4 regions of the Bacillus swezeyi genome follow, and region 3 is predicted to be linked to each of the others. Evidence: riboswitches for the same ligand, from Rfam matches in the RefSeq annotation. Region 3 holds a riboswitch; each other region holds the start of a gene.
What was found. Region 3 has a riboswitch for S-adenosylmethionine ahead of metN (methionine ABC transporter ATP-binding protein MetN). Riboswitches for the same ligand answer to the same signal wherever they lie in the genome.
Positions count from the first base shown of each region.

Region 1: it holds a riboswitch for S-adenosylmethionine, as region 3 does, so the genes downstream of both, RBH91_RS06470 (bifunctional homocysteine S-methyltransferase/methylenetetrahydrofolate reductase) here and metN (methionine ABC transporter ATP-binding protein MetN) in region 3, are expected to answer to the same signal.
Region 2: it holds a riboswitch for S-adenosylmethionine, as region 3 does, so the genes downstream of both, mtnW (2,3-diketo-5-methylthiopentyl-1-phosphate enolase) here and metN (methionine ABC transporter ATP-binding protein MetN) in region 3, are expected to answer to the same signal.
Region 4: it holds a riboswitch for S-adenosylmethionine, as region 3 does, so the genes downstream of both, RBH91_RS05310 (methionine ABC transporter ATP-binding protein) here and metN (methionine ABC transporter ATP-binding protein MetN) in region 3, are expected to answer to the same signal.

Region 1 is NZ_CP133085.1:1,355,125-1,362,783, forward strand. Features, by position in the region: gene metH (methionine synthase) at 1-2,448, opposite strand, end outside; gene RBH91_RS06470 (bifunctional homocysteine S-methyltransferase/methylenetetrahydrofolate reductase) at 2,441-4,270, opposite strand; SAM riboswitch class I at 4,347-4,458, opposite strand; gene RBH91_RS06475 (YajQ family cyclic di-GMP-binding protein) at 4,536-5,027, opposite strand; gene RBH91_RS06480 (CvfB family protein) at 5,185-6,033, shown strand; gene RBH91_RS06485 (DUF3941 domain-containing protein) at 6,072-6,194, opposite strand; gene RBH91_RS06490 (spore germination protein) at 6,353-6,559, shown strand; gene RBH91_RS06495 (DegV family protein) at 6,600-7,460, opposite strand; gene RBH91_RS06500 (YitT family protein) at 7,627-7,659, shown strand, end outside.
Region 2 is NZ_CP133085.1:1,655,929-1,663,587, reverse strand. Features, by position in the region: gene RBH91_RS08250 (sporulation kinase KinD) at 1-983, shown strand, start outside; gene RBH91_RS08245 (aspartyl-phosphate phosphatase Spo0E family protein) at 1,050-1,295, opposite strand; gene RBH91_RS08240 (YkvA family protein) at 1,498-1,821, shown strand; gene fosB (metallothiol transferase FosB) at 1,818-2,270, shown strand; gene RBH91_RS08230 (1,2-dihydroxy-3-keto-5-methylthiopentene dioxygenase) at 2,298-2,837, opposite strand; gene RBH91_RS08225 (methylthioribulose 1-phosphate dehydratase) at 2,856-3,482, opposite strand; gene mtnX (2-hydroxy-3-keto-5-methylthiopentenyl-1-phosphate phosphatase) at 3,473-4,141, opposite strand; gene mtnW (2,3-diketo-5-methylthiopentyl-1-phosphate enolase) at 4,138-5,355, opposite strand; SAM riboswitch class I at 5,442-5,541, opposite strand; gene RBH91_RS08210 (pyridoxal phosphate-dependent aminotransferase) at 5,591-6,781, opposite strand; gene RBH91_RS08205 (carbon-nitrogen family hydrolase) at 6,876-7,655, shown strand.
Region 3 is NZ_CP133085.1:3,641,902-3,649,560, forward strand. Features, by position in the region: gene RBH91_RS18195 (cation diffusion facilitator family transporter) at 83-988, opposite strand; gene RBH91_RS18200 (YuzK family famiily protein) at 1,110-1,247, opposite strand; gene RBH91_RS18205 (carboxymuconolactone decarboxylase family protein) at 1,450-1,833, opposite strand; gene metQ (methionine ABC transporter substrate-binding lipoprotein MetQ) at 2,129-2,959, opposite strand; gene RBH91_RS18215 (methionine ABC transporter permease) at 2,973-3,641, opposite strand; gene metN (methionine ABC transporter ATP-binding protein MetN) at 3,634-4,659, opposite strand; SAM riboswitch class I at 4,790-4,897, opposite strand; gene RBH91_RS18225 (SCP2 sterol-binding domain-containing protein) at 5,099-5,446, opposite strand; gene RBH91_RS18230 (thioredoxin family protein) at 5,567-5,875, opposite strand; gene RBH91_RS18235 (toprim domain-containing protein) at 5,905-6,246, opposite strand; gene RBH91_RS18240 (YusG family protein) at 6,317-6,553, opposite strand; gene gcvH (glycine cleavage system protein GcvH) at 6,608-6,991, opposite strand; gene RBH91_RS18250 (arsenate reductase family protein) at 7,053-7,409, opposite strand; gene RBH91_RS18255 (acyl-CoA dehydrogenase FadE) at 7,526-7,659, opposite strand, start outside.
Region 4 is NZ_CP133085.1:1,113,779-1,121,437, reverse strand. Features, by position in the region: gene RBH91_RS05325 (L-cystine transporter) at 1-592, opposite strand, end outside; gene RBH91_RS05320 (MetQ/NlpA family ABC transporter substrate-binding protein) at 705-1,523, opposite strand; gene RBH91_RS05315 (methionine ABC transporter permease) at 1,541-2,191, opposite strand; gene RBH91_RS05310 (methionine ABC transporter ATP-binding protein) at 2,192-3,196, opposite strand; SAM riboswitch class I at 3,297-3,410, opposite strand; gene cspB (cold shock-like protein CspB) at 3,757-3,957, shown strand; gene RBH91_RS05300 (ABC transporter permease) at 4,073-5,014, opposite strand; gene RBH91_RS05295 (ABC transporter ATP-binding protein) at 5,007-5,930, opposite strand; gene RBH91_RS05290 (ABC transporter ATP-binding protein) at 5,967-6,668, opposite strand; gene RBH91_RS05285 (GntR family transcriptional regulator) at 6,658-7,038, opposite strand; gene RBH91_RS05280 (hypothetical protein) at 7,043-7,659, opposite strand, start outside.

The DNA.
Region 1 (7,659 bases), 2.2 Mb from region 3:
GGCTCCTTTATATTCAGGCGAAATTTTCATGTTCGTGAATTTTCTCGAAAGCGCCGCACCGCCGACCATAATCGGTACAGAAATATCGGCTTTATCCAGGTCCTGCGCTGTGACGACCATTTGCTGCGCCGATTTGACAAGCAGTCCAGATAAACCGATAATGTCTGGATTTTCTTTGCGGATCGCTTCAATCAATTCCTGAGGTGTCACTTTAATCCCGAGATCGACGACTTTGTAGCCGTTGTTGCTTAAAATGATATCGACCAGGTTTTTTCCGATATCATGCACATCGCCTTTAACGGTCGCCAAAATGATTTTGCCTTTGCCGCTGTCGTCTTTTTTCTCCATATAATTTTCGAGGAAGGAAACAGCAGCTTTCATGACTTCAGCAGACTGGAGCACTTCGGCGACGATCAGCTCATTATTATTGAAAAGCCGTCCGACCTCTGCCATGCCGTCCATCAGCGGACCGTTGATCACGTCAAGCGGTGTGTCATATTTTTTCAAGGCTTCTTCCAGATCAGGGATCAGTCCTTCTTTTGTGCCTTCTATGACATACTCGGCAAGGCGTTCATCAAGCGGAAGCGATGTCTTCGGCTGTTTGTCCGTTTTTTTCTTTCCGCGGTAAAAGCCGGTAAATACCGCAAGCGTTTTGTCATCTGTATGAAACAGCAGCTTTTCAGCCATCTCGATTTCTTCTTTTGGAATGGAAGCGAACCGTTCAAGCTTTTCCGTATTCACGATGGCATAATCAAGTCCGGCCTGTGTTGCATGGTATAAAAAGACGGCGTTCAAAATTTCCCTGCCGACGGGAGGGAGGCCGAAGGAAACGTTGCTGACGCCGAGAATCGTCAAACATTCCGGGAGTCTCTCTTTAATGAGGCGTATGCCTTCAATCGTTTCCTTTGCAGAGCCGATATACTGTTCATCACCCGTTCCGACGGGGAAGACAAGCGGGTCAAAGATGATGTCGCATGCCGGAATCCCGTATTTTTCGGTGAGCAGTTGGTGCGAACGGACTGCTATGTCAAGCTTCTTTTCAGCGGTGACGGCCATTCCTTCTTCATCGATCGTTCCGACGACGAGTGCGCCGCCGAATCGTTTGACGAGAGGGAGAATGTCCGCAAACCGCTCTTCGCCGTCTTCCAAGTTGATCGAGTTGATGATCGCTTTTCCCTGCGAATATTGAAGCGCCTTTTCGATCACCGTTTTGTCCGTCGAATCGATGACAAAAGGGGCTTTTACTTTTTTCATCGCTTCCTTCAAGAAGCCTTCCATATCTTCAGCTTCATCTCGGTCAGGATCGGCGAGGCAGATATCGATGACATGGGCGCCGTTTTTCACTTGAGCTCTCGCGATTTCGGCGGCTTCTTCAAATTTCTGCTCGGCAATCAGCCGCTTGAATTTTCGCGATCCGATCACATTTGTCCGTTCGCCGACAAAAAGAGGACGCATCGTTTCTTCATAAATCAATCCGTCAATCCCTGAGACGGTGTGCGGTCTTGCTCCCGAAGGGACAGGCCGCGGCTGCAGTGAAGCCACTTCATCGGCTAATGCTTTAATATGGACGGGCGTCGTTCCGCAGCAGCCCCCGACAATGTTCAGCCAGCCTTCTTCAGCAAAAGCCTTGATTTTTTTCGCCAATGACTGTGGAGATTCGTGATATTGTCCTTCTTCATCAGGAAGTCCGGCATTTGGATAACAGCTCACGGCCGTCTGGGCAAGCGAAGAAAGGGTCCTGATGTGATCCGTCATAAATTCAGGGCCTGTCGCGCAATTTAAGCCGACGCTGATCGGCTTCATATGTTCAAGGGAGATGTAAAAGGATTCGATATCCTGACCGGCAAGCGTCGTGCCCATAGGTTCTATCGTTCCCGACACCATAAGGGGAAGGGGGGTGCCGGTCTTTTCAAAGGCTTGCCGGATGCCGATAAAACCGGCTTTTACATTCAGCATATCCTGGCTCGTTTCAAGCAGCAAAAGGTCCGCTCCGCCCGTAATCAGCGCTCTCGCCTGTTCCTCGTAATTGGCGATCAGCTCGTCAAATGTCGTACCGCCTGTGACGGACAGGGTTTTCGTCGTCGGACCCATTGCGCCTGCGACGAACCTTGGCCATTCAGGTGTCGAATATTTTTCAGCGGCGGCTTTTGCGAGCCTGACAGAGGCGAGGTTTACCTCATAGGCGAGATGTCCGAGATCATACTCATCCAAAACAAGCCGGGTCGCTCCGAATGTATTGGTCTCAATGATATCGGCTTTAGCGGCGAGATACGCTTCATGGATTCCCTGGATGATGTGGGGCGCCGTTATGCTCAAGTGTTCATTACATCCTTCATAGGCCTCGCCTCCGAAGTCTGCGGCGGACAGATTGGCGTTTTGAATCATCGTTCCCATCGCCCCGTCAAGGACGAGGATTTTTTTCTTCAGCTGGTCATTGATGTTAGGCATTTGTCGTCTCCTTTTCTTTCTTGTGAATATAAGCCGTCAGTTCTGCGGTTAAATCAGATCGTAAAAACGGTGTGATCAAATAAATGCCGTTAAACAAATCGCATGCTGTATCAAGCAGAGAGCGCGCGATCGCAAGCCCTTCCTCAGCCTGTTTTTGCTTATCATTTCCCGCAAGCGCCATTTTTTCGCGGATCGCGTCTGACAGCTTGATGCCGGGAATTTCATTATGGATAAACTCCGCATTTCGGCTGCTTGTCAAAGGCATAACGCCGATATAGATCGGGGTTTTGAGATGCTTTGTTTCTTCATGAATCTTGATGAGCTGCTCCTCTGAGTAGACAGGCTGGGAAATAAAATAGTCAGCCCCGCAGTCGATTTTCTTCTCGATCCGTTTGACCGCTTTGTCAATATGTCTGACGTTCGGATTGAAGGCGGCCGCCACAGAAAAGTTCGTTTTCTTGCCGAGCGGTTTTCCCGAATAGGACAATCCTTCATTAAACTGTTTAATCAGGCTGATCAAATCGAATGATGTCAAGTCATAGACGGAGGTGGCTCCCGGGAAATCGCCGATCTTCGACGGATCTCCGGTAATCGCCAGTACATCTGACAGTCCGAGCGTATCAAGACCCATTAAATGAGACTGAAGGCCGATCAGGTTGCGGTCCCTGCATGTAATATGCACGAGCGATCTCATATCAAGCTGCTGTTTTAAAAGCGAGCCACAGGCAACATTGCTGATTCTCGGGGTGGCGAGAGAATTGTCCGCCAAAGTCAGGGCATCGATGCCGGCTGACTTCAATTCTTGGGCGGAGCGTAAAAACTTTTCAAAGTTTAATTGTTTAGGAGGGTCCAATTCGACGATGATGGACCGTTTTTCTTTTGCCAGCTCGTCTAAAGCAGGCTCTGTTCTTTCATGTCGGACGGCGGCCGCTGCTTTCTTTCTCGTTTTCACATGTTTTTCGGTGACCGGCGGAAGTCCTTTGACCGCTTCAGCCATCGCTCTGATGTGGTTCGGCGTCGTTCCGCAGCAGCCCCCGATGATGCGCGCGCCTTGATTGCGAAATTCCATCGCACTGTCTCTGAAATATTGATCATCTGTTTCATAGACGAGGCGCCCTTCGACTAGGGATGGGAGGCTGCTGTTTGGATAGACGGAAAGGTAGGCGTCTTCTAAAAGCGGCACTTCCTCAAGCGCATTGATCATGTGATATGGGCCGAGGCGGCAGTTGATGCCGACCACATCTGCTCCGAGGTCTGCCAAAAGCTTCAGGCCCTCGCTGAGCGAGGTTCCGTCTTGAAGAACGCCCTCTTCATGCATCGAAACGTTCAGAACGATCGGGAGTTCCGTTTCTTTTCTGGCAATCTTCAATACTTCGCGCGCTTCTTCAAGATCATAATAGGTTTCAAGAAGAAGACCGTCTGGCTGTTCATTTAGTAGAAGATAAAGCTGTTCGCGAAAGCTTCTTTTAATGTCTTCGAGTGAATACGCGTTTTTATTAAACGTCCGGATGCCGCCGAGCGTTCCGAGAACATGAGCGGAGCCCGCGGCAGAACGGGCGATGCGGACGGCTTTTTCATTGATTTGTTTCGTTTCGTCTTCAAGTCCGTATCTGGACAGCTTAATGAAGTTTGCACCATACGTGTTCGTTTGGATGATGTCGGCGCCTGCCTGCACGTACGCTTCATGGATGCGTTTCACCTCATCGGGCTTTGAGATATTCAATTCTTCAAAACAGCGGTCGATTCCGTAAGAATAGAGCAGCGTACCCATGGCGCCGTCAGCGATTAAAATTTTGCTTTTTATATCTTCAAATAAACCCATTGTTTTCCCCCTTGAAAATTTTGATAAATAAAAAAGTCTTCTGAAGAAGAAGACTTTTAAGCGACAAATGTCCGTCTTCTTATCTTCCAAGCAGTCTGCTTGCTGGATTTAGCACCTTGGTCATGAATATTCATTCACCGGTTGCTGAGGCTTCATAGGGCCAGTCCCTCTGCCTCTCTTGATAAGAACAGCTATTCAATTTGTATTGTTTACTTTTACTCAATTTACCGAAAATCGGGGGAATAATCAACAGTAAATTAAGAATTTATCGAAAATTTATAAATTGGACGTCAATCGGAAGGTCGGCTTCTCTGACAAGGCCGATGATTTGCTGGAGCTCGTCTTTATTTTTTCCGGTTACACGGATTTGATCATCCTGCACTTGGGATTTGACCTTAAGCCCCGATTTTTTGATCAAATTGTTGATTTTCTTTGCGTTTTCTTTATCGATGCCCTGCACCAATTTGCCGCGCTGTCTGACGGTGCCGCCGGAAGCGTTTTCCAGTTTGGCGTATTCGATGTTTTTTGTCGGGACATTGCGCTTGATCAGTTTGCCGACAAGGACGTCTTTGAGCTGGTTCATTTTAAATTCGTCGTCTGAGACAAGCACAAGCTCGTCACCGTCAAGTGTGATGTTGCTTTTTGATCCTTTGAAATCATAGCGTGTGCCGATTTCTTTAAGAGCGGTTTGAATTGCGTTTTGAACTTCAGGCATCTCAACCTTTGACACGATGTCAAATGAGCTTTCTTTTGCCATGTGAAAACCTCCATCCATTTTACTTATGAGTCAATTATAGTAGAATAAGGTGAAACTTCCAATATGGTACGGTTTTGCCTGGCCGTTATCTGGCAATAATTTGAACATTGGAGGAATACATCAATAGGACAGGTGCATGAAGAAAGGAAGAATCAATATGAGACCGGGACAGCAATTAACTTTGCAAATAGATCACAAAGCCGACTACGGGTACTTTTTGACGGACGGAGATGAATCGATTCTCCTCCATCACAGCGAGATCATTGAGGATATAGATGGTCTGGAAGAAGTCGACGTCTTTGTGTATGTCGATCATGAGGGGCGCTTGGCGGCTACGATGAGAAAACCGATCATCAGCGCTGATCACTACGATTGGGTAGAAGTCGTGGATGCCGTCAGCGGCATGGGGGTGTTCGTCGATGTCGGGCTCACAAAGGATGCGCTTGTCGCCATCGAGCATCTACCGCCTTATGAATCAGTCTGGCCTAAAAAAGGGGACAGGCTGTACTGCATGCTGAAAATCACGAGCCATGGACGGATGTTTGCCAAGCCGGCTCCGGAGGATAAGATCAGCGAGCTTTTTCACGATGCTTCGCCTGATTTCATGAATAAAGAGCTTTCAGGAACTGTATACCGTCTCATCGCTTCGGGATCTTTTATGATTTCCGACGGCGGCATCAGGGGGTTTATCCATTCATCGGAAAGAAAAGAAGAGCCGAGGCTGGGTGAGAAGCTGACGGCAAGGGTGATTAAAGTCAAAGAAGACGGTTCGGTTAATTTGTCGCTTCTGCCGAGAAAGCAGGATGCCTTGTCTGTAGATGCCGAAGAAATTCTGTCCTATATAAGATCGAGAAACGGCGCGATGCCGTACTGGGATAAGAGCGATCCTGAAGACATCAAAACGCGGTTCAATATGAGCAAAGCGGCGTTTAAAAGGGCGCTCGGCCACCTGATGAAACAGGATAAGGTCTATCAGGAAGAAGGCTGGACATACGAGAAAAAATAGAGGAAGCGGCGGCGTTCTGTTTGGACGCCGCCAATTTTTTATAGATGATGCGGTTTTTTCGAATCTTGGTGTTTTCCGGCTTGTCTGTTCTTTTCGGCGAGCCGGTTTTTTTGCTGGTTGACGGCGTTGTTGTCAACCGGTTTTTTATCGTCATCTTTCATGAGGCGGCACCTCCCGTCAAAATGTTGCTTTTAGAATGCTCACCTAGGATGGAAACTATGTACTCTCTTTAGCCTGATGTTTTTTTGCCGGGAAGTTTATGCCTTCTAGTATCAACAGCATAAATATATTTATATGACCCAAAAAAAGGAGAAATGGTATGAAACATTGCTGTTCGGTTTACATTCATCATGTTGGAGACGGAGGAATTGTGAATTTTGGCGGGGCGTACAGGATTAGTCCGATCACGATGGAGAAAGTCGTCGAGGGTGCCGGAGGTCCAAATATCGGCCTTGCGGCTGCCGACTTTTTTGGCAGCCAGCTTTCACCGGCAGTCGGCGAAGAAACAATTACCGAAGAAAGCTGAATGATGAAGGCCTGCTTTTATAAAAGCAGGCCTGACTTCATTATCTTTTTTCTTTCCCTGGGAAAAAGATGGCCAAGGTTCCCGGACCCGCATGGGCGCCGACGGCTGAACCGATCATGTTGACGACGATCTCTTTCGGCTGAAATTCAGCTTCTATCAGCCCTTTGATTTCTTCGGCTGTTTCGGCGTCATCCCCATGGCTGATGCCGATCGTCTGATCGCTTAAATCCAGGCTTCTTTCTTTCATCAGCTCAATGATTCGTCTCAGCAATTTCTTTTTGCCTCTGATTTTTTCCAAGGGGACAAGCTTTCCGTCTTCAACATGCAGAAGCGGCTTAATATTCAAAAGCCCCCCGACAAATGCCGATGCTTTGCTGATTCTGCCGCCTCTGGCCAAGTAGGTCAAATCGTCGACGGTAAAAATATGTTCAAGATGTTCGCAAAAGTTCTTTACAGACGGCTCAATTTCTTGTATTGTATTGCCGTTAGTTGCGAGCGTGAGAGCGTGCTTTACAGCAAGCCCATAGCCTAATGAAGCGCATTTCGAATCAATGATTCGCAAATCGAAGTCCGGGAATTCTTCCTTGACCTCGTTTGCTGCCATTACAGCCGTCTGATATGTTCCCGAAAGCTCTGAGGAAAAGGCGATATATAAAGCGGGTTTGTTTTGTTCCGCCAGTTCACTGAAGGTGTCTTTCAAAAGCTTGAGAGACGGCTGGGAGGTTTTTGGCGCTTTGCCATTGCGCATCGCTTCATAGACGTCTAGAGGCTGAATCGTCAGGAGATCATCATATTCTTTTTCATCGAGAAGCACTCGTAAAGGAATGAACGAGATGTGATGCTCATCATAAAATGATTTAGGCAAATCAGCCGCACTGTCGGCTAAAAGGTGAACGGTCATTTGAACCCCTTCTTTCTGAAAATGGTTGATATAAAAAGGTTGCCGGCCTTCGGAGGCTTGGTTTCGTTTCAGATCAACTATATCATATATTTTAATATTGACGTTTTCAAAATATTGTTTTATGGGTAAACCAAATATATACGGAATAAGCGGAGGAACTCAAAAAATGGTCATAGCTGAAGCAAAAAAATTGTTCATT
Region 2 (7,659 bases), 2.0 Mb from region 3:
ATTTAAAAAATATCATGAATGTACTGAGCCCTGAGCTTTACATCAAAATTCTCAATCAGAAGAACGAAGTCCTCTTCTCGGCCGGTCACTCGCCTGCTGAGAAGCCGGACGGCGGGACTGTTGATGCTTTTTTGGACCAGATCGACTGGAAGCTTGAAGTCTATCCTGAACCTGTTCAGCTTGATGAACTTGTTCACAGTCTTCTCTTGTCCTTTTTAAGTATCTTTATCCTGCTTAATATTATGTTCCTCCTGATTCAATACGTTTTGCTTAAACGGCGGACCAAACAGGAACGCGCCCAGAATGAAGCGCAAAAGCTGGAATTAATCGGCACCCTGGCGGCCAGCACCGCCCATGAAATCAGAAATCCGCTGACCGGAATCAGCGGATTCATCCAGCTTCTTCAGAAAAAATATCAATCTAAAGAAGATCAAATGTATTTCTCGATCATCGATCAGGAAATCCGGCGGATCAACCAGATCGTCAGTGAGTTTCTTGTGCTTGGAAAACCGACGGCTGAACAATGGCAGCTAAATGCCTTGAATGAAATGATTGACGAGATCATGCCGATTATTCATTCTGAAGCCAATTTATATAATGTCGAAGTGAAGTTCAAGAACCGTGCGGAAAATCCGGCATACGTTTTCTGTAAAAAGGATCATATTAAGCAAGTCGTTTTAAATGTCGCCAAAAACTCGTTGGAATCAATGAAAGACGGTGGGAAACTGCTGATTCAAATTGAACATGATCAACAAACAGCAGAAATTGTTGTGAAGGATGTCGGAGAGGGCATTCCGAAAGAGATGATTGAGAAGATTTTCCAGCCTTTTGTCACGTCCAAGGAAAAAGGAACCGGACTCGGCCTTGTCGTTTGCAAGCGAATCATTTCCATGTATGGAGGAACCATTCAGATCGAAAGCGAGCGGCATAAAGGCACAACCGTAACGATCACGCTTCCGACTTCAAAAGAACAGGATGACTAAAGCAGCTCCCGCTCTGAAAAGAGCTGGCATTCCGTTTAACGGCAGCTCTTTTTTGATTCATCAGCATTATGCTGTATATTTTTCAACAATCAGACAGTCGATGCCATCTAAAAAATCATGCAGCGGCTTGTCTGGTGTATAATGATCATTCATCGACAATTTTTGATATTGATAAATTAATTGATCCAATTCCTGGCTCTGCTTAATCGTCTCATCCCCTGTATATCCATAGACTTCAGCAGCTTCAACCATCATTTGCCGCTTTTCGTTGATGGAGACCAGCAGCGCTTCTTTCTCTAAATATCTTTGCATACGCTTCACCCCTTACCGCGTTAAAGTTTCGTGAATCACCCAGATTTTGCGTACTTGAGCATTATTACAGATTATACTTATTTTGTAAACCTATTTTTCAAAAAAATATTTCGAAATCAGTATAATAGATTTGTTGAATTATACCCAAGGATAAAATAAGATAAACACTGGAAAGCATTTTCCTTTTACAGGAGGTCTTTTGATGAGAAAAAACATAAGAAAGCCGGCTTTAAGACTGAGGACATTATTCGCTGTCAGAGAAGCGTTCTCCAGCCTCAAATTGTTTTTCAGCGCATGTAAAGCGTGGAGAAAAGGAAACTACCCGCTTTTCCCTAAAAAAACGATTTTACTGGCCGCTCTGGCCTTTATCTATGTACTGTCTCCCATTGATGTGATACCGGATGTTCTCGCAGGAGCGGGCTGGCTGGATGATGCTGCTGTGCTCGCCTTTCTATTCAGGCAAATCGCGAAAGAACTGGCTGGTTTTGAAGCATTGCAAACGGACGGGGCGGATGATGTCAAATGATTCAAGGTCTTAATCATCTGCTGTTTTCAGTCTCTGATCTTGAAGCCTCTATTTCATTCTATGAAAAAGTGTTTGATGCCAAATGGCTCGTAAAAGCAGAGAAAACTGCTTATTTTGACCTGAATGGGATCTGGCTTGCATTGAACGAAGAAAAGGATTTGAAGCGGACTGAGATTCACGATTCTTACACACACATAGCCTTTTCCATCAATCAGGAAGATTTGCTTGATTGGGAGAAGAAATTAAGAGATTTAGGCGTGAATGTGCTAACAGGAAGAAAACGTCATAAAGGTGATAAAGATTCGATCTATTTTTCCGATCCTGACGGACATAAATTCGAGCTCCACACGGGTTCTGTTTTCGACCGGCTCGAATACTATCAACAAGAAAAGCCCCATCTGTCATTTCATGAGGGCCATATCCAAGCATTGCATGAAAAAAACAAGTAAAAAAAGCGTCCCTTGAGACGCTTTTTTTTATGACTGTTGAGCATGTTCCTTCTCATATATCGGCACCCATCCTTCAGTCGTGACGAAAATCCTGACGGCTACGACTTTCCGGTCTTCCTGAAGTGTGAAATAATGACGGGTATTTTCCGGAACAGAGATCAAATCTCCCGGATTCAGCAGAACGTCAAAAAATGTGCCGTCCTTCCCTTCAATCGCAAAGATGCCGTGGCCGCTGACGATAAACCTTACTTCATCATCTGTATGATGATGCTCCTGTTTAAAATTTTTCAGCAGTTCATCCAATTTAGGATGTTGATCAGAGAGCGAGATGACATCCTGCGCTTTATAACCGCGGCGCTCTGAGATGTCTTTAATTTCCGCTGCGAAAACATCTAAAATCTCCTGTTTTTCTTCGTCTGTCAATTCATATTTTTCTCTTAAACCAGCAGGCAGTTTTGTGATATCCCACTTTTCATAAATAACCTTCTGCTGCTCAAGAAATTGTTCCACCTCTTCATGCTGCTCGATGGTTGTGTTTTGTTCATCATGAATACGGATCGTTGCCATGCCTCTTTTCCTCCTTTTTTAGACGTACTCTGGCCTGAACGCTTTTAGCTTTACATGCCAGCTGAACAAAAATTCATAAGCTTCAAGCACCCGCTTTGCTTCAAACGCCGTTCTTCCCCAGACCGTAATGCCGTGGCTCCGGATCAAGACAGCCCCCGAATCGCCTGACAGACGGGCGGCGAACTCAGCCGCCAAATCTGGAATATGGGCGGTATTTTCGATAATCGGGATGGTGATTTCCGCGTTTTCCTCCCAATATCCGAGAGCCTTGATGATTTCCTGGCCTTTAAATGTGATTTGTTTCTCTCTTGCATATAGCTCTGAGATCACGTTATTGTCAACGGTATGCACATGGAGACAGCAGCCCGCATTTGTTTTTTGATAGACATACGCATGAAGCAGCGTTTCTGCTGACGGCTTAAGGGAATGGCCGCTTTCTGCGGGCCTGCCTTCTTCATCGGCCAGCAAAAAATCCTCATTCGTCTCTTTTCGTTTATCTTTCCCGCTTGCTGTGACCAGGAAGCGCAGCGGTTCATCCGATACTTTGATCGAAAGGTTGCCGCTGGTTGCAGGAAACCAATCTCTTGCCGCAAGTTCCCTTTTTACTTCGGCCAGCTCCTGCCAGCGCTTTTGCTTCACAACCATTCCTTCACCTCCAAGGTCTCTTCAAGTGTACGTTTCACATCGTAAAAATCCTCAAACGCAACATGATGCAAATGCAGATCTTCACATTCCTTCAGCAAATAATCACGGGCTATGCACAAATCAGAACATTTGGCTGCTTCAACATCTGTAACAGAATCCCCGATCATCACGAGGAAGTCTCCCTCTCCCTGAAGCTTGCGGATGATCGAAGGCTTGCAGCAGCCGCATTCATTTTCGCATTTGTCATCGCACAGATGCGGCCATTTGATCAAGATGCTGTCACCTTGAAAATCAGCCTGATTGCAATAGATGCGATTTTTTTCCACAATCCCTTCCAGCAAAGGGTAAACAAAAAAATCCATACCCCCGCTGATGACGTAAAATGGGAGCCCGTGATCATCCAGGAAGGAAACAAATTCTTTAAACCCATCACGGATCTTCGCTTGCTCGAGTACATATGCCGTCATCTCATCCTTGAGACTGCTCGGCAAAAGCCCAAACATGCCCCCGACTCCTTCCTTGATCGGCAGTTCCTTGGAGAGAACGCCGTCTTTTAAAGCGAGCCACTCTTTCGGAGCAAACTTTTTCATGATGCTGATGATGTTGTCATTTGTTGTAATCGTCCCGTCAAAATCGCAGATGATCAGCGGCTTTCTCATACAGAAACCTCGGCCTTCCCCCATTTTTCAAGGGCGAGTCTTAAATCAGGGGAGCGTTTTGCTTTTTCTTCGACAGGCTCGGCTTCAAGAACGGCTTCGATGATCGCTCTAAACGCCCTTCCTCCGCCTGCGGCTCCGTTTGGATGGCCGTGAATGCCGCCGCCCGCATTAATGATATGGTCAATGCCAAAGTCTTTCATCAAGAGCGGGACCATGCCGGGATGAATGCCCGCCGACGGTACGGCGAAAGACGGTTTAAAGACATCCTCTTTCGTGCATTCATCATGAATGGCGAGCGTTTCCCGCTTCGCGAGGGCGACGCTTCCATACGGAGAAGGAAACAGGCTGAAATCAGCCCCTAGATAACGATTCAGCTTGCCCAGCAAAAGTGAATGGGAAAAACCGTAATACGGTGAAGAAGTAAGTGCACCGCTGACGGCCGGATGAGCCATAATCGGCAGCGGTATTTCGTCGTCTTCTGCAAGGCTTTGGAGGACATCCAGCCCGTAGGCAAATACATTAAACAGCAAAACATCGGCACCTAGCTCAGCGGCCTTTTTCGCTTTGCCTTTCAGCTCCAGCGTCCTTCCCGTCAAATTAACGGCGTAAAGCGTTCTATGGCCGGTTTCTTCATAGGTGTTCTGAAGCACTTTTTTGCCTTCGATGATTCGTTTTTCGAAAGGGGCACTGCCGGTTTCAAACAAGATTTCGTCATCCTTGATCAAGTCCACCCCGCCGAGCGCCTGCTGTCTCAGCTGTTCCTTCAAATCTTCCATACTGCGGCCGATAACGCCTTTGAAAATGCTCATCAATAGCGGCCTTTCAAATTCGCCGATTTTTTTGCGAATGCCGTACACCCCGTATGCCGGACCTGGCAGTGATTGTTTAAACGTTTTGGAAAATGCCAAATCTGCCAATTTGACTTTTCCGTCAAGTGACAGCTTTCCAAAAACGGTCGTCAAGACGGCCGGAATATCGCTGGTGAAATTGGCTTCTGGATAGGCAATGGTGACCACTGCCTGTTTTTCTCCCAAATCGCCTTCTGTTTCTTCAACCCGGACGACGCGTCCTTTATGCTTTTTTAATTGCTCCTGCTTCAGCTGCGGCAAATCCGTCCAAGACCCCACCGTCAGGCCGAGTGCAATCTGTTCAGCCCGCTTTTCTGGATGAGCTCCGGGATCTGTCAGGACATATGTTGCCTTAAGTTCACTCATTCTTAAGCTCCTTCCTGTTTGCATGCATATAAAAAAACCTCTTTTTGCATCTGTGCTAAAAAGAGGTTTCGTTTCTGCGATTCGAATCCTTATCTCTCAGCGCCAGCTGCAAGATTTAGCACCGTGCTTTAAAAGTCGGTTGCCGGGCTTCATCGGGCTCGTCCCTCTGCCTGCTCTTGATAAGAATATTGATTTTATAAATTATTTTGAATTATCCCATCGTTTTCCCCCGTTGTCAATGACAGACTCCGGTCTTCTTAAAAATATTCAGCCTGCCGATCCGGTTCGCCGCTTCCTGCAAGCGCTCTTCACTGGTGAGCAGGCCGACTCGCACATAGCCTTCGCCATATTGGCCGAATCCAATCCCCGGCGCTGTAACGACATTGGCTTTTTCCAGAAGCAAATCTGAAAATTCCTCTGATGTATAGCCTTCCGGGGCAGGCATCCATGCGAAAAAAGAGCCTTCCGGGGCAGCGGCGTCCCAACCGATATCGCGTACAGCCTTGATCCAGACGTCCCGCCTTTTTTCATACCGCTCATTTTGCTCTTTTACGCAGCTTTGATCTGAAAGCAGAGCGGCCGCTGCGGCGTCCTGCACCGCTTTAAAAAGGCTGACATACATATGATCCTGGTAAAGATTCAACGCTTCGATCACAGAGGCATTGCCCACAGCAAAGCCGACTCTCCACCCCGCCATATTGTACGTTTTAGAAAGTGTATAAATTTCGATTCCGACTTCCTTTGCGCCTTCTGTTTCAAGAAAGCTGACCGGCTTTTGGCCGTCATAGCCGATCGCCCCGTAGGCAAAATCATGTACGATGCAAATGCCGTTGTCTTTGGCGAATTGGACGGTTTCTGCAAAAAAAGCAGATGTAGCCTGGGCTCCCGTCGGGTTGTTCGGATAGTTCAAGTACATCAGCTTCGCTTTTTCTTTTACATCTGCCGGAATCACGCTGAAGTCGGGCAGAAAGTGATTGTCCTTTGTGAGCGGCATCGTTTCCATGACGGCTTTTGCCAGCTCAACACCTGACCAATAATCGGGATATCCCGGGTCAGGAACAAGCACGGCATCACCCGGGTTTAACAGACATTGCGGCAGCTCTACGAGACCCGCTTTTCCTCCAAACAATACGGCGACTTCCCGTTCAGGATCGACAGAAACGCCATACTCTCTTTTATAAAATTCGGCTGCCGCCTCTTTCAGCGAACGGCTCCCGCGAAAAGCGGAATATTGATGATTTTCGGGGTTGCGCACGGCTTCTGCCATCGCTTCGACAATATGGTCCGGTGTCGGCTGATCGGGATTTCCCTGACCGAGGTTGATCACATCATGGCCGGCTGCGATTTTTGCATTCACCTTTTTGACCAAGGAAGCAAAAAATTGCTCCGGCAGCTCTTTTAGCACATTTGAAAGCTCAAATTTCATTTTTTTCACCCGCTTTGAAAAATTCTTGAAATGATAGTCCATCATCATATATTGTTAAAGGTAAAATGTAAAGTAAAAAATGAGGTGACCCAGAGTGAAACGGACGATTTCCTGCCTGCAATTCAATATATCTTACGGCAACCCTTCAGAAAACTTCAAAAAAGCAGAACGGCTGATTGAAGCGGAAAGCAGCCATGCGGATATCCTTGTTCTCCCCGAACTTTGGACGACGGGTTATGATTTAAAAAACCTTGATACAATCGGCGACGAAGACGGAAAACAAACCAAGACATGGCTTCAGAAAACGGCGAAAGCGAACAATGTCCATATTGTGTGCGGTTCAGTCGCCGTTAAAAAAAAGAATGGTGTATACAACACCATGTACATCGCAGACAAAAACGGAAACCTGATCAAAGAATACAGCAAAGCACACCTTTTTCAGCTGATGGATGAGCATCTCTATTTATCTTCCGGTTCGGCTGACGGCAGTTTTGAGATTGAAGGTGCACGAGCTGCGGGATTTATCTGCTATGACATCCGTTTTCCGGAATGGATCAGGAAGCACACTTCAAAAGGAGCGGGCATCATCTTCGTATCGGCGGAATGGCCCCGGCCGAGGCTCGATCATTGGCGAAGCCTTTTAATAGCCAGAGCCATTGAAAATCAATGCTTTGTCGCAGCTTGCAACTGTTCAGGAAAAGACCCTGCAAACGAATTTGCCGGCCACAGCATGATCATAGATCCGCTCGGGCATGTACTCGCAGAAGCCGGACATGAAGAAACGGTTGTCAAAGCTGAGATTGATCTGAATGACATTGATCAAGCGAGAGGACAAATTCCGGTTTTTGAGGACATCCGCAAAGATTTATATTAAAAAG
Region 3 (7,659 bases):
TCTGAAGGTCTGCCGGGAGGTTTATCAGAACGGCAGCAAAATCCTTAAAAAACACGCGGCCTGCTGTGAAAACGGTTCGTTCTCAATTGCATGAATCGTGATGGGAATGATGCTCCCCTTCTATTTGTACGGTTACATGCTCCAAATTAAATTCTTTCCTTAGATATTCTGATACTTGTTTTAAGATTCTATCCCTGTCACTGTTGTCACTGACCGTCAAATGGCAGCTTAAGGACGGAAAATCAGATGTAATCGACCAAATATGGAGATCATGAATGTCCTTCACAGACGGAATCGAAAGCAGCCCTTTTTTGAGCGCGTCTAGGTCGATATGCTTCGGCTTTCCTTCCATTAAAACATGAACCGAATCTTTTGCTACACGCCAGCCGCTTATAAGCACCAAGAAAGCTACAAGAACGCTTGCAATCGGGTCGGCGATATTCCAATTGAAAAACAGCATCAAAAGCCCGGCGATGATGGCACCGACTGAGCCCAGCATATCGCCGACTACGTGGAGAAATGCGCTCCTTATATTTAAATTTTCACTTGTACCGCCTCTCATTAACACCCAAGCTGCGGCTATATTAATGAACAGTCCGATTACTGCAATCCCCAGCATTCCGAAGCTTTCGACTTCAGGCGGATTGAAAAAGCGCTGGAACGCTTCCCAGAAAATATAAAGCGAGATCGCAAGCAAGGTGATGCCATTGATAAAGGCGGCCAATATTTCAAAACGCTTATATCCGTAAGTTTTGTTTGCGGTTGCCGCCTTTTCTCCAACTATAACGGCAAACAGGCTTAACCCCAGTGCAGCGGCATCGCTGAGCATATGCCCGGCATCTGATAGAAGGGCGAGGCTGTTTGTCAAAATCCCGCCGATGATTTCAACTGCCATAAAAGTAAGGATTAGACAAAAGCTGGTCAGCAGCGCTTTTTTACTGGCGTGATGGGCATGATTATGGTTGTGGTGGCTGTGGGAATGGCTCATTGAGAAACCTCCTCCAAAAATTATAATATGATCATATATTCATATTAAACCTTTGCATTTTGTCAGGTCAACTGTTATCGCAAGTGATATGTAAAAGGGCGGATATCATCCGCCCTCTGTTTTATCCGTTCATCAATTTCATATCTGTAACGATCTGTTTGCCTTTTTGATAATGCTCTTCACGCCTTTTCTCGACTTCGAGCCGATTCTCATGGCTTCTGCTGTATTCTTGGTAGCCCATGCCATGGGACTTGTGCATCGCTTTTTCCATTTCTGCCGTAAATTCAAGGTCAAGCTGATCTTGGCTTGAACAAATAATGAATCATCCTCTCAGAGATTTTCTTACATGATACCAATTATATACAGACTCTGCAAAGATGAGTATGCTTTAAATATGCTGATCTCTGTCGATATTCCGGCATTTCACAGGCGATGAATAGAAAATTCTTTTTATTTCTCGATCAGTGTTTCATTTGTTGGAATTCTTCCATGGCCTGCAGCACGAGTGTGACGGCTTGGCTCATTGCTGCTCCTCCGCCAAATGCTGCGGTGACGCCGACGGCTTCAAGAATTTCCTCTTCTTTCGCTCCGCAGTCAAGACAGCCTTTGATGTGGTAAATAATACAATATTCATCCTGGGTATTGACGCTGATTCCAAGTGCGATCAGCTGCTTTTCTTTTTCGCTTAATGCACCTTGTTTAAAACATTCTTCAGTAAACTTATTGTATTTGGATGCAATGCCCGGCATTTTCTCCGAAAAGATGCCGATTCCCGCTTTATATTCCTGCAGAGCGGATTCTATGATGCTTTCTGATTCATGCTGGTTCACGGTTGCTTCCTCCATTTGCAATTCATTTTTCATTAGTATGGCCCGTATTTCAAAAATTACGCGAAAAAACCCCGGTTTTCTGCAAACCGGGGTTTGTAGATTGTTGACAAAATCCTAAAACGGTTTAAAGTTTTAGAATTTTGTCATCCTTTCAGCGTGATTGAAAACCCTTGCAGTCTAGGAAGGGTGAGCATCGGAGCGGAGCGAATGTTGGAATTCGTGAGCACCGACGCGCAGGCCTGACAACGAATGCGAGGGTTTGTCGACACGCTGAAAACCCCGGTTTTCTGCAAACCGGGGGTTGTTTCCTTTATTCAGATACAGAAATGACAGAGCCTTTGTATTTTTCATCGATGAATTTTTTGATGTCATCAGAACGCAATACTTCAAGAAGCGCTTTGACTTTATCTGAATCTTCATCACCTTTGCGCACCGCAATGATGTTTGCATAAGGATTGTCTTTTGGAGATTCGAGTTCAATTGAATCTTCTTTCGGATTCAGCTTGTTTTGGATCGCATAGTTCACGTTGATGAACACGGCGTCAGCTTCATTGTTTTCATATGCTTTTGCCGTCATTTCAGGCGCGACATTGTTTTTGATGTTTAGGTTTTTCTTGTTTTCCGTAATATCCTTCACCGTTGCGTCTACTTTGTCAATGCCTGATTTCAGCTTGATCAAGCCGGCTTTTTCAAGCATTGCCAGCATGCGGCCCTGCTCAGCGGCGTTGTTGCTCATAATAATGGTTGCACCGTCAGGCAGGTCATTTAATGATTTATATTTTTTTGAGTAGATGCCGAATGGCTCAAGATGGACTGCACCGACATTAACTAAATCATAGTCTTTGTTTTCTTTTATTTCCTGCTCAAGATATGGAACATGCTGAAAGTAGTTCGCGTCAAGATCTTTAGAAACGAGCGCTTTGTTGATCAGTTTGTAGTCTGTGAATTTCTCGATTTTAAGCTCGTATCCTTTTTCTTTCAAAAGCGGTATTGCTTCCTCAAGAATTTCGGCATGCGGCGTCGGCGTCGCTCCGACAGTGATGACCTTGCTGTCTTTATCACCTTCGCTGCTAGAAGATCCGCAAGCAGCCAAAACGCCGGCAAAAATGATGAATAAAGCAGTTAATAAACCTTTTTTCATGTTGATGTCCTCCCTAACGTTTGTCTAATTTATTTGTAATCAAATCCCCAATAAACTGGATGATAAACACAATAGCCAAGATGAAAATAGTTGCGATTAATATAATATCGGGATTATTCATTTGGAATCCGTCTACATATGCAAGGTTGCCGAGTCCGCCCGACCCGATCGCACCGGCCATGGCGGTTGAACCGATCAGCGCAATCGCTGTAACCGTAATGCCCGAAATGAGCGCGGGCATTGATTCCGGCAGGAGCACTTTGAAAATGATCGTTGATGTTTTCGCCCCCATTGATTTCGCCGCTTCAATCACACCTTTATCGACTTCGCGCAAAGCGATTTCCACAAGGCGGGCATAGAACGGAGCGGACGCTATAATCAGCGCTGGAAGTGCCGCGTTCGGCCCCAGAATGGTACTCATTAAAAACTTTGTGAAACCGAGAAGCAAAATAATCAATATAATAAATGGAATAGACCTGAACACATTGACGATTGCCGCGATCACCGCATTAATCGCTCCGTTTTGCCAAATATTCCCTTTTGAAGTCAAATACAGCAGCATACCGAGAATGACTCCGATGATAAAAGCAAAGAAAAGGGAAATTCCTGTCATATAAATCGTTTCATATGTGGCTTCCCACAGCTGCTCCATGTCTACATTGGGAAACAGTTTTTCAAACATTTGTGATCACCTCAGCTTCTACCTGCCGGCTCTTGATGAATTCAACCACTTCATTGACTTCATGCGGCTCTCCATCTACATGAATGAACAATGAACCATAAGCGCCGTCCTGCGTTTGCGAGATTTTCCCTTGAAGAATGTTGATTTCAACATCAAATTTTCGGATGATCTGCGTAATCAGCGGTGTTTCAGCTGCTTCGCCGACAAAGGCGAGCTTAATCGTCCGCCCTGATGTCGTTTCATCAAGGAACTGTTTCAAGGTTTCCTTCGTTTCTTCCGGTTCGGTTACCTGCTGAACAAAGCGCTTTGTCATTTCTTCCTTCGGTTTTCTGAAGACGTTCAATACATCGCCTTCTTCGACAACCCTGCCGTTTTCCATGACGGCCACTCTGTGGCAGATTTTTCTGATGACATGCATCTCATGTGTGATCAGGACGATCGTCAGTCCGAGTCTTTCATTGATATCAGACAGAAGACCCAGGATCGAGTCAGTTGTCTGCGGATCAAGCGCTGATGTCGCTTCATCACAAAGGAGAACTTTCGGGTTGTTCGCGAGCGCCCTTGCGATCCCGACTCGCTGCTTCTGTCCGCCGCTCAGCTGGGAAGGATAGGCGTTCTCTTTTCCTTCAAGACCGACGAGCTTAATCAGTTCAGCGACTCTTTTTAAACGTTTTGCCCTGCTGACGCCGGCAATTTCCAGCGGGAAGGCAATATTGTCGCGGACTGTTCTCGACCATAAAAGGTTGAAATGCTGAAAGATCATGCTGATTTCCTTTCTCGCATCCCTCAGTTTTTTCCCTTTGATTTCGCCTATCGTTCGGCCCGCGACTTCAACTGTACCTGAAGTCGGCTGTTCAAGTCCGTTCAAAAGACGGATTAAGGAGCTTTTTCCAGCTCCGCTATATCCAATAATTCCGAAGATTTCACCTTTTTTTATCGTAAGGGTGACATCCTGGACAGCATTGACATCTCCATGCTTTGACTGATAAACCTTTGAAACACCTTGAAGATTTATCAAAGCCATCACCTGCTTTCTTGCTCTATTCTTCGACGTCTAAGTCAAGTATGCTTCCTGAATTCCTGATGATCAATGAAAAAAGCCTTTCTGCACACTTGAGCAGAAAGGCTTTTGAAAAGTCTTGGCCTTTCTCTCATCTTTCAAAGCTTAACGCTTCGTGTGAATTGGCACCATTTCAACATATGTTGATGGTTGCCGGGTTTCATAGGGCACTTCCCTCCACCTCTCTGGATAAGAGAATCATATATTCATTTTTTAATTTATGATGATCGGAATTCTTAAATTAAGATATCATGCGAAAAAATAGTTGTCAACTACTTTTCTTAAGACAAACGGCCTACCCGATATGATCAACAGGTAAAAGAGGCGAACTGAATGTCCGCCTCACTGTTCTGCCTTAACACTGTCAATCTGTCGTTTTTCCAACATTTTAAGAATTTTATAAATGAAGGTCGCTGTTTTTGAAGAAACCGTCCGTAAGCCATAAAATCGCTTCGAGCTTCAATAAAGCCCTGAAAGAGCCTTTTACCTTGACGGTGCCGCGCTGTACGAGCTGCTGCAGGGAAATATCTCCATGAAGAAGGTCGATAATCTCGCTTTGATCCCCAAAAAAAGTCAAATGAGCATTTTTCGGTATGGCTGATTTTTCCATTTCCCCCTGTTCATTGATCGCTAACGTAAAAGCTTCTTTTTCACCTTGAAATGTAATCAGCAAAGCCGTTGTGGATAATAGAGGTTTTAAAAAAAGAGACCGGTCCTCTCTTTCTATCAATCCTATTTTCTCCAACTGTATAACCTCCTGTAAATTGGTCATACTTACAGATTCTCTGCATACAACGGGAGTCCTTTATGAATTGCTCGACAAGTTTTTGAGGGTTATTTCCCGAGAAATATGTCAAAAACACCCTTAATCAACAGCATTTTGTTTAATCATATCATATAAGTGGGAAACAGAATGAAAAGCATACTCTTTTTTGACGATGCGCCCGTTCTTATAAAGGAGAAAACACGGCACACTTTCAATTTCATGCTGTTTGGCGAATGTTGGGGAATAATTGAGATTATTTTTATAGAAAGGAACATCTGCAAGCATGTCGTCAACGACTTCCAGCATTCTTCCGGCCAGCTGGCAGGTCCCGCAAAAAGGGGTGTATAAATACAATAGACAGGTCTTTTGCTCAAGCTGTTTTAATTCTCGTTCTTGAAGTTCCTGCATATGTTAAACCGCACCTCTATACTTTTTTATCATAAAAATTTTGTATGCACTCGAATATTTGACCGAAAGAGGATTTCTGCCACATGGTGATCCGGGGCTGAAGCGACTTCCTTATAGGCTTTATCAATATACAAATGGGATGCTTCAGGCAGTTCCCTTTTGAGCTTCCGGCGCAGCTTTTCACCGGACTCATCGGCATCCACCAATATGTAAACGTCTTTATCATACAGATTCTCGGCAAATTCATCGAGCTTTGTTTGGCTGATCGTTCCGTTCGTGCATATAATGTCAACAGGTTCTTCGATGACACGTTTTACCTTCAGCTTATCGGATTTCCCCTCGACGATCATGACTTTTTCGATTTCTGGCATATGGATCACCTTTAAGAGAAAAATAGATTTTTTGTGAAAAAAGGCAGTGAATATTCACCGCCTGAGCCGTTTAACACCAGCCTTGCTGGTCATCACAGTCTACATATTTTGCATCGGGTGCACTTGTGGTATCAGCCATTTTGTAGAATTTACCATCTTGGAAATAGTATCCAGATTCCAGTTCGTATTGATCCATGCCGGTCATACGGCCGATTGGTTCATTTTCATGATACAGCTGCATGCCGCCGTCTTTAAAATGGCCCTTCACATGTTCTGTTATATCAATCCGCTCTTTTTTCAGCGTCAATTTGGACACCCCCTCTTTTTATAGAGTATCCAAATGACGGGCTGCTATCCTAAATTAGGCTTCTTTTGTCATTTCATCATATTGTTCTGCAGTCATCAAGCCGTCGATTTCTGAAGTGTCAGCCGGTTCAACGACAATCATCCATGCTTTCTCATACGGAGACTCATTGACAAATTCAGGGCTGTCTTCCAAATCTCCGTTTATTTCAACGACTTTCCCGTTGATCGGGGCGTATAATTCTGAAACGGTTTTAACAGATTCAACGCTTCCAAAAGGCTCGTCCGCTTTAATCTCGTCTCCCACTTCAGGAAGCTCGACAAAAACGATGTCTCCAAGCTCGGATTGGGCAAAATCAGTAATCCCGATTCTGACTTTGTCTCCTTCAGTCTTAACCCACTCATGTTCTTCCGAATAACGCAATTCTTTTGGTGTGCTCATGCTAACCCCTCCATAAAATGTTTTAAATCATCCTACATTGAAGATATCACATATTCATACATTATAACCAGTACGTCTTAAACTGATCTTCTTTAAAACCGACGGTTACTTTCCTGCCGTCAGTTGTAATCGGACGTTTGATCAGCATACCGTCGGAAGCCAGCAATTCAAGCTGTTCATCTTCAGACATGTCTTGCAGCTTATCCTTTAAGCCAAGTTCGCGGTACTTTTGTCCGCTCGTATTGAAAAACTTTTTCAATTCAAGTCCGCTGTTTTCAAAAAGCTGTTTCAGCTTTTCTTTGCTCGGCGGCTCTTCAGCGATATGTATCCCGTTTACTTCTACTCCGTGATCTTCAAGCCACTTTTTCGCTTTTCGGCAAGTCCCGCATTTCGGGTACCAATAAAAATCCAAAGCCATGCGTTCACCCCTCTCGAATGATCCGAGGCTATTTTAACACAGATCTTTTTAAAAACCTAAAACGTTGCTTTCATCAGGCAGCTAAAAAGCCCCGCTGTAATTGCAGGGCCTTTTCATTAAACGATGAATTTCTCTGCTTCAAAGACTCCTTTGGCAGCTTGGCGTTTTTTCTCAATGACATTGACAGGCGTAAAGCGTGTCAGTTTACGGAGGGCGGACAGCATCATCCGCAGCGAATCGCCTGATTCCA
Region 4 (7,659 bases), 2.0 Mb from region 3:
TTCCGAGAAAAGCCGCAAAAATGACAACCGCAATCGTTGACGTTGGTCTTGCTCCAGTAAGATCTAAAAACGGATTTCCCGGAAGAAGCTCAACGATTTGCTGCGGAAACGTTTTGGCTTCCATGTCCTGAGATTTCTGCTCAAGTTCGGCTCCTCTTGAAACCTCTGCACCGCCTTGATCAACCTGGACGGCTTGAAGGTCGAAGGAAAGCGTGGAGGCAATACCTACAGCAGCAGCGACAGCGGTCGTCGCAATCAAAATCCCGATGATCAGTCCGCTGATTTTTCCGATGTTGTGGGTCAATTTAAGCTTTGTAAAAGCACCCAAAATCGAAATGAACACAAGCGGCATGACAATCATCTGCAAAAACTTGACATAGCCGCTGCCGGCAATATTGAACCAATCAGATGTTTGTGTAATCGTTTCTGAAGACGAACCATATATAAAATGCAAAGCAAACCCAAACACAATTCCGAGTCCGAGAGCGGTAAATACCCGCTTAGAAAACGAAACATGTTTTTTTTGCATCATATAAAGGAGCGCCATCAGGCCAAGCATGACGAGAATATTTATAATAATAAAGAATGTCATGATAACAAAAGCACCCCCAGAATTTTTTTACATTAGAAAACTATAATACAACAAACCTGATTGGTCAAGTAGGAATTATACCTGCTGCCAAAAATGGGCCTGGAGCTTTTCTTCATTCTCCGATTTCTTTAAGAGGAACGAACGTTGGCAGCTGTGCCCCGTCAAATTCCTTCTTGATAAATTCAGCCGTATCGTCTGCTTGATAAAGCTCCACAATTTTTATTAAATCTTCGCGATTACGGTCTTCTGTTCTGGCGGCAATGATGTTAATATACGGCGTCGCTGTTTCGTCTTCCAGTTTGATTGAATCTTTTACAGGGTGCAAGCCGGCGTCAACCGCGATACCGTTGTTAATGACAGAAGCAGCCACATCAGGGAGGACACGGGGAGTCTGCTCCGCCGCCACTGCTGTGATTTCCAAGTTTTTAGGGTTTTCTTTAATGGCATCAAGTGTTCCGTTGCCGTCAAAGCCGTCCTTTAATTGTAGCAATCCCGCCGACTGCAAAAGGAGCAGCGCTCTTCCCATGTTGGTCGCTTCATTTGGAACTGCGATTTTTGCGCCGTCAGGAATATCGCCGACTGATTGATATTTGTCGGAATACACCCCCATCGGAGCGATAATCGTCGTGCCGATGGGCGATAAGTCAAGGCCGCGTTCTTTTTTAAACGTGTTAAAATAAGATATCGTCTGAAAGGCGTTTGCATCGATGTCTCCGCTTGCCAAAGCCTGATTTGGCTGAACATAGTCTGAGTATTTGACGATTTCAAGCTTCAATCCTTCCTTTTCCGCTTTTTTCTTCACGAAATCCCATATTCTCGTATCCGTTCCGCTGACGCCGATTTTAATCGTTTTGCTGTCCGAATTTGCTGCACATCCTGCAAACACAATGACAAACAAAAGAACGATGATGATCAAAGCAAATTTCTTCATTACGTCTACCTCTCTTTTTATCTTCTTCTTATTTTTTTTGAAAGCACATTTCCTGATGTCTGCAATCCTTGTACAACGATGACAAGCATCGCCACCGTTATGATCATCGTCAGCGTATCAAATCTCTGATAGCCGTAAGTGATCGCCAAGTCTCCGAGTCCGCCGGCGCCTATTGCACCAGCCATTGCCGAAGCCCCGACAAGCCCGACTGTCGCAACCGTAAAGCTCAGCACCAATGAACCGAGCGCTTCCGGAATCAAAAATCGAAAGATGATCTGCCGCGGGGTGGCCCCCATAGCTTCAGCTGCTTCAATGACCCCGGGGTCCACTTCAAGAAGAGAGTTTTCTACAAGCCTTGCTATATATGGCCCCGCATAAAAAGTAAGCGGCACAATCGCAGCCGATGTTCCGATTGACGTCCCTACGATCAGCCGTGTTATCGGGATTAAAGCAACCATTAAAATAATGAACGGCACAGATCGGAAAATGTTAATGATGGCATTGACAATCGTAAAAACCGCTCTATTTTCGAGGAGATTTCCCTTTCTTGTGACAACGAGCAAAATCCCGAGCGGAATTCCGATGATGCTTGAAAACAAAAGTGAAAAAAGAGTCATCTGTATCGTCTCTAACAGTGCATTGATGATTTGGTCATATGTAACAAGCATCTATGAAACCTCCCTTACTCGAATGTTTTCTTTACGGATATCATCTAGAGCCCGCCTGATTTCATCGTCTTCTCCCTGCAGCTCGACCGTTATGCTGCCAAATGGAATGCCTTGGAGTTCTGTAATCGTTCCGTGAAGAATATTGACTTCCACATCAAATCGCTTTGATACACGGGAGAGAAACGGCTTCCCTGATGATTCCCCGATAAATTGAAATTGGTAGAGATGCTTTACATTCAGCTTTTGGATCGATTCAGGAATCTCATGATCTATAGCCGATCGAATAAAGCTTTTGGATGTGTCTGTCTGCGGTGCGGAAAAAACGTCAAACACACTGCCTGATTCAATGATTCTTCCTTTTTCAATCACAGCGACTTTGTCGCAAATTTCTCTTGCGACATTCATTTCATGGGTGATCAAAAGAATCGTAATATTGTATTGCTCGTTGACACGCTTTAACAGTTTCAGGATTTCGCCGGTTGTCTGCGGATCAAGCGCAGATGTGGCTTCATCACAAAGCAGAACCTCCGGATTTGTCGCCAGCGCCCGCGCGATGCCGACGCGCTGTTTTTGCCCGCCTGAAAGCTGATCCGGATAATCGCCCGCTTTATCCTCAAGGCCGACAAAACGAAGCAGATCCATCACTTTTTGTTTGATTTTGGCTTTCGGTGTTTTGACGAGTACAAGCGGCTCCGCGACATTTGCGAAAATAGTCTTCGAATTTAAAAGGTTAAAATGCTGAAACACCATTCCAATTTTCCGTTTCACAGAGCGGATTTCGCTTTTTGACAATGATGTTAAATCCCGACCGCCAACGAATACCTTTCCCGCCGTCGGTTTTTCGAGAAAGTTGACACAGCGGATCAGCGTGCTTTTGCCTGCTCCGCTAAATCCAATGACTCCGTATATTTCCCCTTTATTGACATGAAGGTCAATGCCATTCAGCGCACGGACTTTCTGTCCGCCGCTCTCATACACTTTTTCAACCCCTTGAAATGTAATCATGATGATCCTCCTCCGTGTTTTAGATAACAAAAAAGGCTTCTTCTTATTTAAAATAAGAAGAAGCCTATCAGCTCAAGGGAATATTTGAGTGCATCCGCTTTTCTTATTTTTCAAGCCTGTACGGCTTGTTGGAGTTGGCACAGTATTCTGTATCGCACAGAACCCGCTGCCGAGGTTTCATAGGGCCAATTCCCTCCGCCTCTCTGAATAAGAAGTTGTTGATGTATAAAGTTTTACCTAACTTTACAGCTTCTTCGGAATGTTGTCAATGAGGGTTTTTTGAGCTTTCTACGGACCGGCATGGGAAAGCTGCCTTTCAAAGTGCTTCCCCTGCCGGTGCGGTTTTTCATTTTTCCGTCTCACAATCCTAACTAAATTCACTTTTTTAAAAAAATTTGCGTTTAGCAGTTGTAATTTCGCTTAAACACTGGTAAAGTAAAGGTAATTATTTTTGTTCGAACTATCTTTAAGAAGAAAGTTTTGTAAGAGTTTTCGTCTTGGAAGTTTGTTTTAGAGCAAGAATAGTGAATTTAAGCGTTATCGCTTTAGGAGGAAATTTCATGCTAGAAGGTAAAGTAAAATGGTTTAACTCTGAAAAAGGATTCGGATTCATCGAAGTTGAAGGACAAGACGATGTATTCGTTCATTTCTCTGCTATTCAAGGCGAAGGCTTCAAAACTTTGGAAGAAGGCCAATCTGTATCTTTCGAAATCGTTGAAGGAAACCGCGGACCACAAGCTGCTAACGTAACAAAAGCATAAGCTGGGAACCGCTGATCTTCATACAAGACTGCTGACTTATCGTCAGCAGTCTTTTTATGTTTTAAAAAAAGCATAACGCCCGGAAACCGGTGTTATGCTTTCGTTCCAAAACCGCTTATGAAGCAATGTCTCTTTTTGTAAATACGCCGAAAGCCAGCACTTGAAAAACGATAAAATAGACAGCCAGCACCGTAATCGAAAACCCTAACGTCATTCCTGAAACAAGCGGTGTTCCGTCAAAATACTGCGTTAAATCCGTGTTGGCAAACAAGATGTATTTCGCCCAATCGAATTTCATTGAAAGTAGGCCTGTCGCCGTTCCACCCATGACAAGCAGAAAGATCGAAATCCCTACGGCAAGAGAACTGTTTCTGAAAACGGCTGAAATCATAAATGCCATCGTCGACATCATGAACAGTGAGATCGAATTCAGCAGGTAGCTGCCGGCTAAGTGCAGCAGAAGACTTTGCTCTTCTACGCTTCCATTCACATACGCAAGGTGCACCTGGCTGCTTTCTCCCGTACCAAATAAAAGAAGACCTGTTAAGCCCGCGCTTGCAAACAAAATGAAAAGCAAAGCCAGCGCAAACAGCAGCACCGTAAGATACTTGGATAATAATATTTTAAAGCGGCTGATCGGCCGAATGACAAGAAGTTTCACCGTTCCCCAGCTGAATTCATTTGCGACAATCCCCGCCGCTACCGTAATGACAAACAGTCCGATCATGGGAATTACATCTATGGCATCATTGATAAACGACAATACCGAATACTCTCCATCCTCCGGTAAATCGTGCTTGATTCGATAATCATTAATGGCGATCGACTTTTTGTAGTTTTGTTCAAGAACGGGATTATTGACGCCTTCAAGCTGTTGTTTCATATCCGCATTTTCCTGCGCCAATTCCTTTTTCCAATCTGCGCTCACGCCGCTTTCGCCTATAGTCTTGGTCATGATGCCCAGTCCGATGACGGATAACAGCAATAACCCGATCATGACGTATGTTCCTTTTCGATTGAAAATTTTGATCCATTCATTAACAACGAGATTAAACATGCTGAGCCTCCTCATCTTCTGCGGTGATTTCCAAGAATCGGTCTTCCAGAGATTTGTTGATGACCTTCACTTCATATAAGCGGATGCCGCCGTCGGTCAAATGTTTAATGAAATCAGGAACTTCACCTTTCGAGAGGCTGATTTCTATTCCCGTTTGAACTTTTTCAACCCGTCTGTCTCCAAACCCAGCAGCCTCGCGAAGCAGGGCGTCTACATCATCAGCCTGGATGAAATAGCGCTTTCTCTCGTCCGCGGCAGCTCCGTGCACATGTTGAATATCGCGCAGCTTGCCGTTTTGAATGATGGCAATCCTGTCACACATCAGTTCCATTTCAGAAAGAAGGTGGCTCGAAACGATGACGGCCAAGCCTCTTTCCCTTGTCAGTTTTCTTAAATAATCGCGGATTTCCCTGATTCCAGCCGGATCAAGTCCGTTTGTAGGCTCATCAAGGATCAGCAGCTTTGGATCGTGCAAAAGACTTTGAGCAAGGCCGAGCCTTTGCCTCATGCCTAAAGAATACGTTTTGACCTTATCATTGATCCTGCTCTTCAGACCGACGAGCTCGACGATTTCATCGATTTTCTTTTTTGTCACGCCTTTTGTCATGCGCGCATATTGCTGAAGGTTTTGATAGCCCGTTAAAAATTTATACAGCTCAGGATTTTCGACGATCGCCCCGATATGGCCGGCAGCCTTTTCAAAATTGTCTTTTACGCTCACACCGCACACGGCAATCTCTCCAGCGGTGATGTTCATATGACCGACCATCATCCTGATCGTCGTCGTTTTTCCGGCGCCGTTCGGCCCTAAAAAGCCGAATATCTCTCCGGCGTGTACATCAAAGCTCAATCCGTCGATAATTTTCTTTCCTCTGATCGTTTTTGAGACGTTTTTTAATTGCAGCAGTGTTTCCACTGATTTCCCCTCCCGACTTTTGAAGTTGCAGATTCATCATGATTTTTCTTTGATAAGCTGTTTAAGCCATTGTAAAAGCGAAACCCCTGATTCTTCACGAAGCTCTTCGACATCCTTTTTTTCCTCAATCCGCCCGTTTAAGACGACGATCACTTCATCCAAAATCGGTTCGATTTCATGAATTTCATGCGTGGCGATGATCACCGTCTGCTTTTCAAGCTCAAGATTTGTAAGCAGACTTTTGACAATCGATTCTCTCACCAGCGGATCAAGGCCTGAAAGAGGCTCATCAAGCAGCACGACTGGTGCATTGCGCGCCAATGTCAGCACAAGCTTCAGTCTGCCTCGGTTCCCTTTGGAAAGCCTTCCGATTTTTTTATCCCCAGCGATTTTCATATCTTCTAAAAGGTCAAAGGCCTTATCAGTCTGAAAATCGGCAAACTGGCTTTCATAAAAATAAATCATATCCTTTACAAGGAAAGGCTCATAAAACATATCAAGCTCTGTTAAATAGGCGATACTTTCAGCCATGTGCCGGGCTGCGGGCTTTCCTTCAATAAAAACCGTTCCCGAATCCGGAAAAGTAAGCCCTGTGATCAGCTTTAAGATCGTTGATTTGCCGCTGCCATTCGGTCCGGCCAATCCGTAAATTTTGCCGGGAGACAGAGTCAGATCTGCATCTTTGAGCGCGAAATCTTTGCCGTACTTTTTCGTGACATTTCTCAGCTCAATGTTCATTTGGATCTCCTTTCTGTAGATAACGGTCAAGCTCAGACAGCATATCTTGTTTAGACAGACCGAGTTCTTCCATGCTTAGCACAAATTGTCCGATGACTTCGGCTTGCATCTCCCGTTTTAAATCATCAATCACTTCCGACTTTTCAACAACAAAAGTTCCCTGTCCCCGCCTGGTCTCCACGATGCCCATCCTTTCCATTTCATTGTAGGTTCTTTGAATCGTATTCGGATTTACTTGTGTCTCGACAGCCAGCTCACGGACGGAAGGCAGTTTTTCTCCCGGCTTGATCTCTTCGCGTACCATTCTTTTGAAAAGCTGTTCGGCAATTTGCTTGTAGATCGGCTTTGATGAAGAAAAATCATTTGCCATCGCATTACACCTCAACTCTTCTATCAAGTATCTTGCCGGAAAAATAGAATAGACAGACACCTAAAACCGCATAATACACCAGGAGAACACCCGGAAGATCAATTTTAGAAAATGCAACAGTCCATTCTGAATTCTGATAGTGAAATTTGAAATTCGTCTTTATGGAAAAGCTCCAAAACTCCTGTGCAGCCTGAAACAGACCGCTCTTGATGAACAGCCCTTCTATCAATCCATAAGCATAGTAGATCAATAAAGGAATGAGCCAGCGGATTTTTTTGATGGCCGGATATTTTCTAAGTGTTTCATATATCGTCCACAGAAACATGACCCACGTTGAAAACAACACTGATCCGAAAAAGACTGCGATGTTGACAATCATCATATCCCAAACCGAAAACAGACTGTCACTCAGGGATTCCAGGACGCCTCTGACAACCAATCCGAACATAAAAAGAATCGCCTGGGAAGCCATTTGATACACGGCGGCTGACGCCAATTTTGACAGCAGCAAAACCGCACCCTTATTCGGATTATACAGCCATAACTGGGTTTTCCCTTCCAAGTGAAGCTGGCTGATCATCATGAGTGGACAAAACAGAATATGAAACAATAAGATGGTCG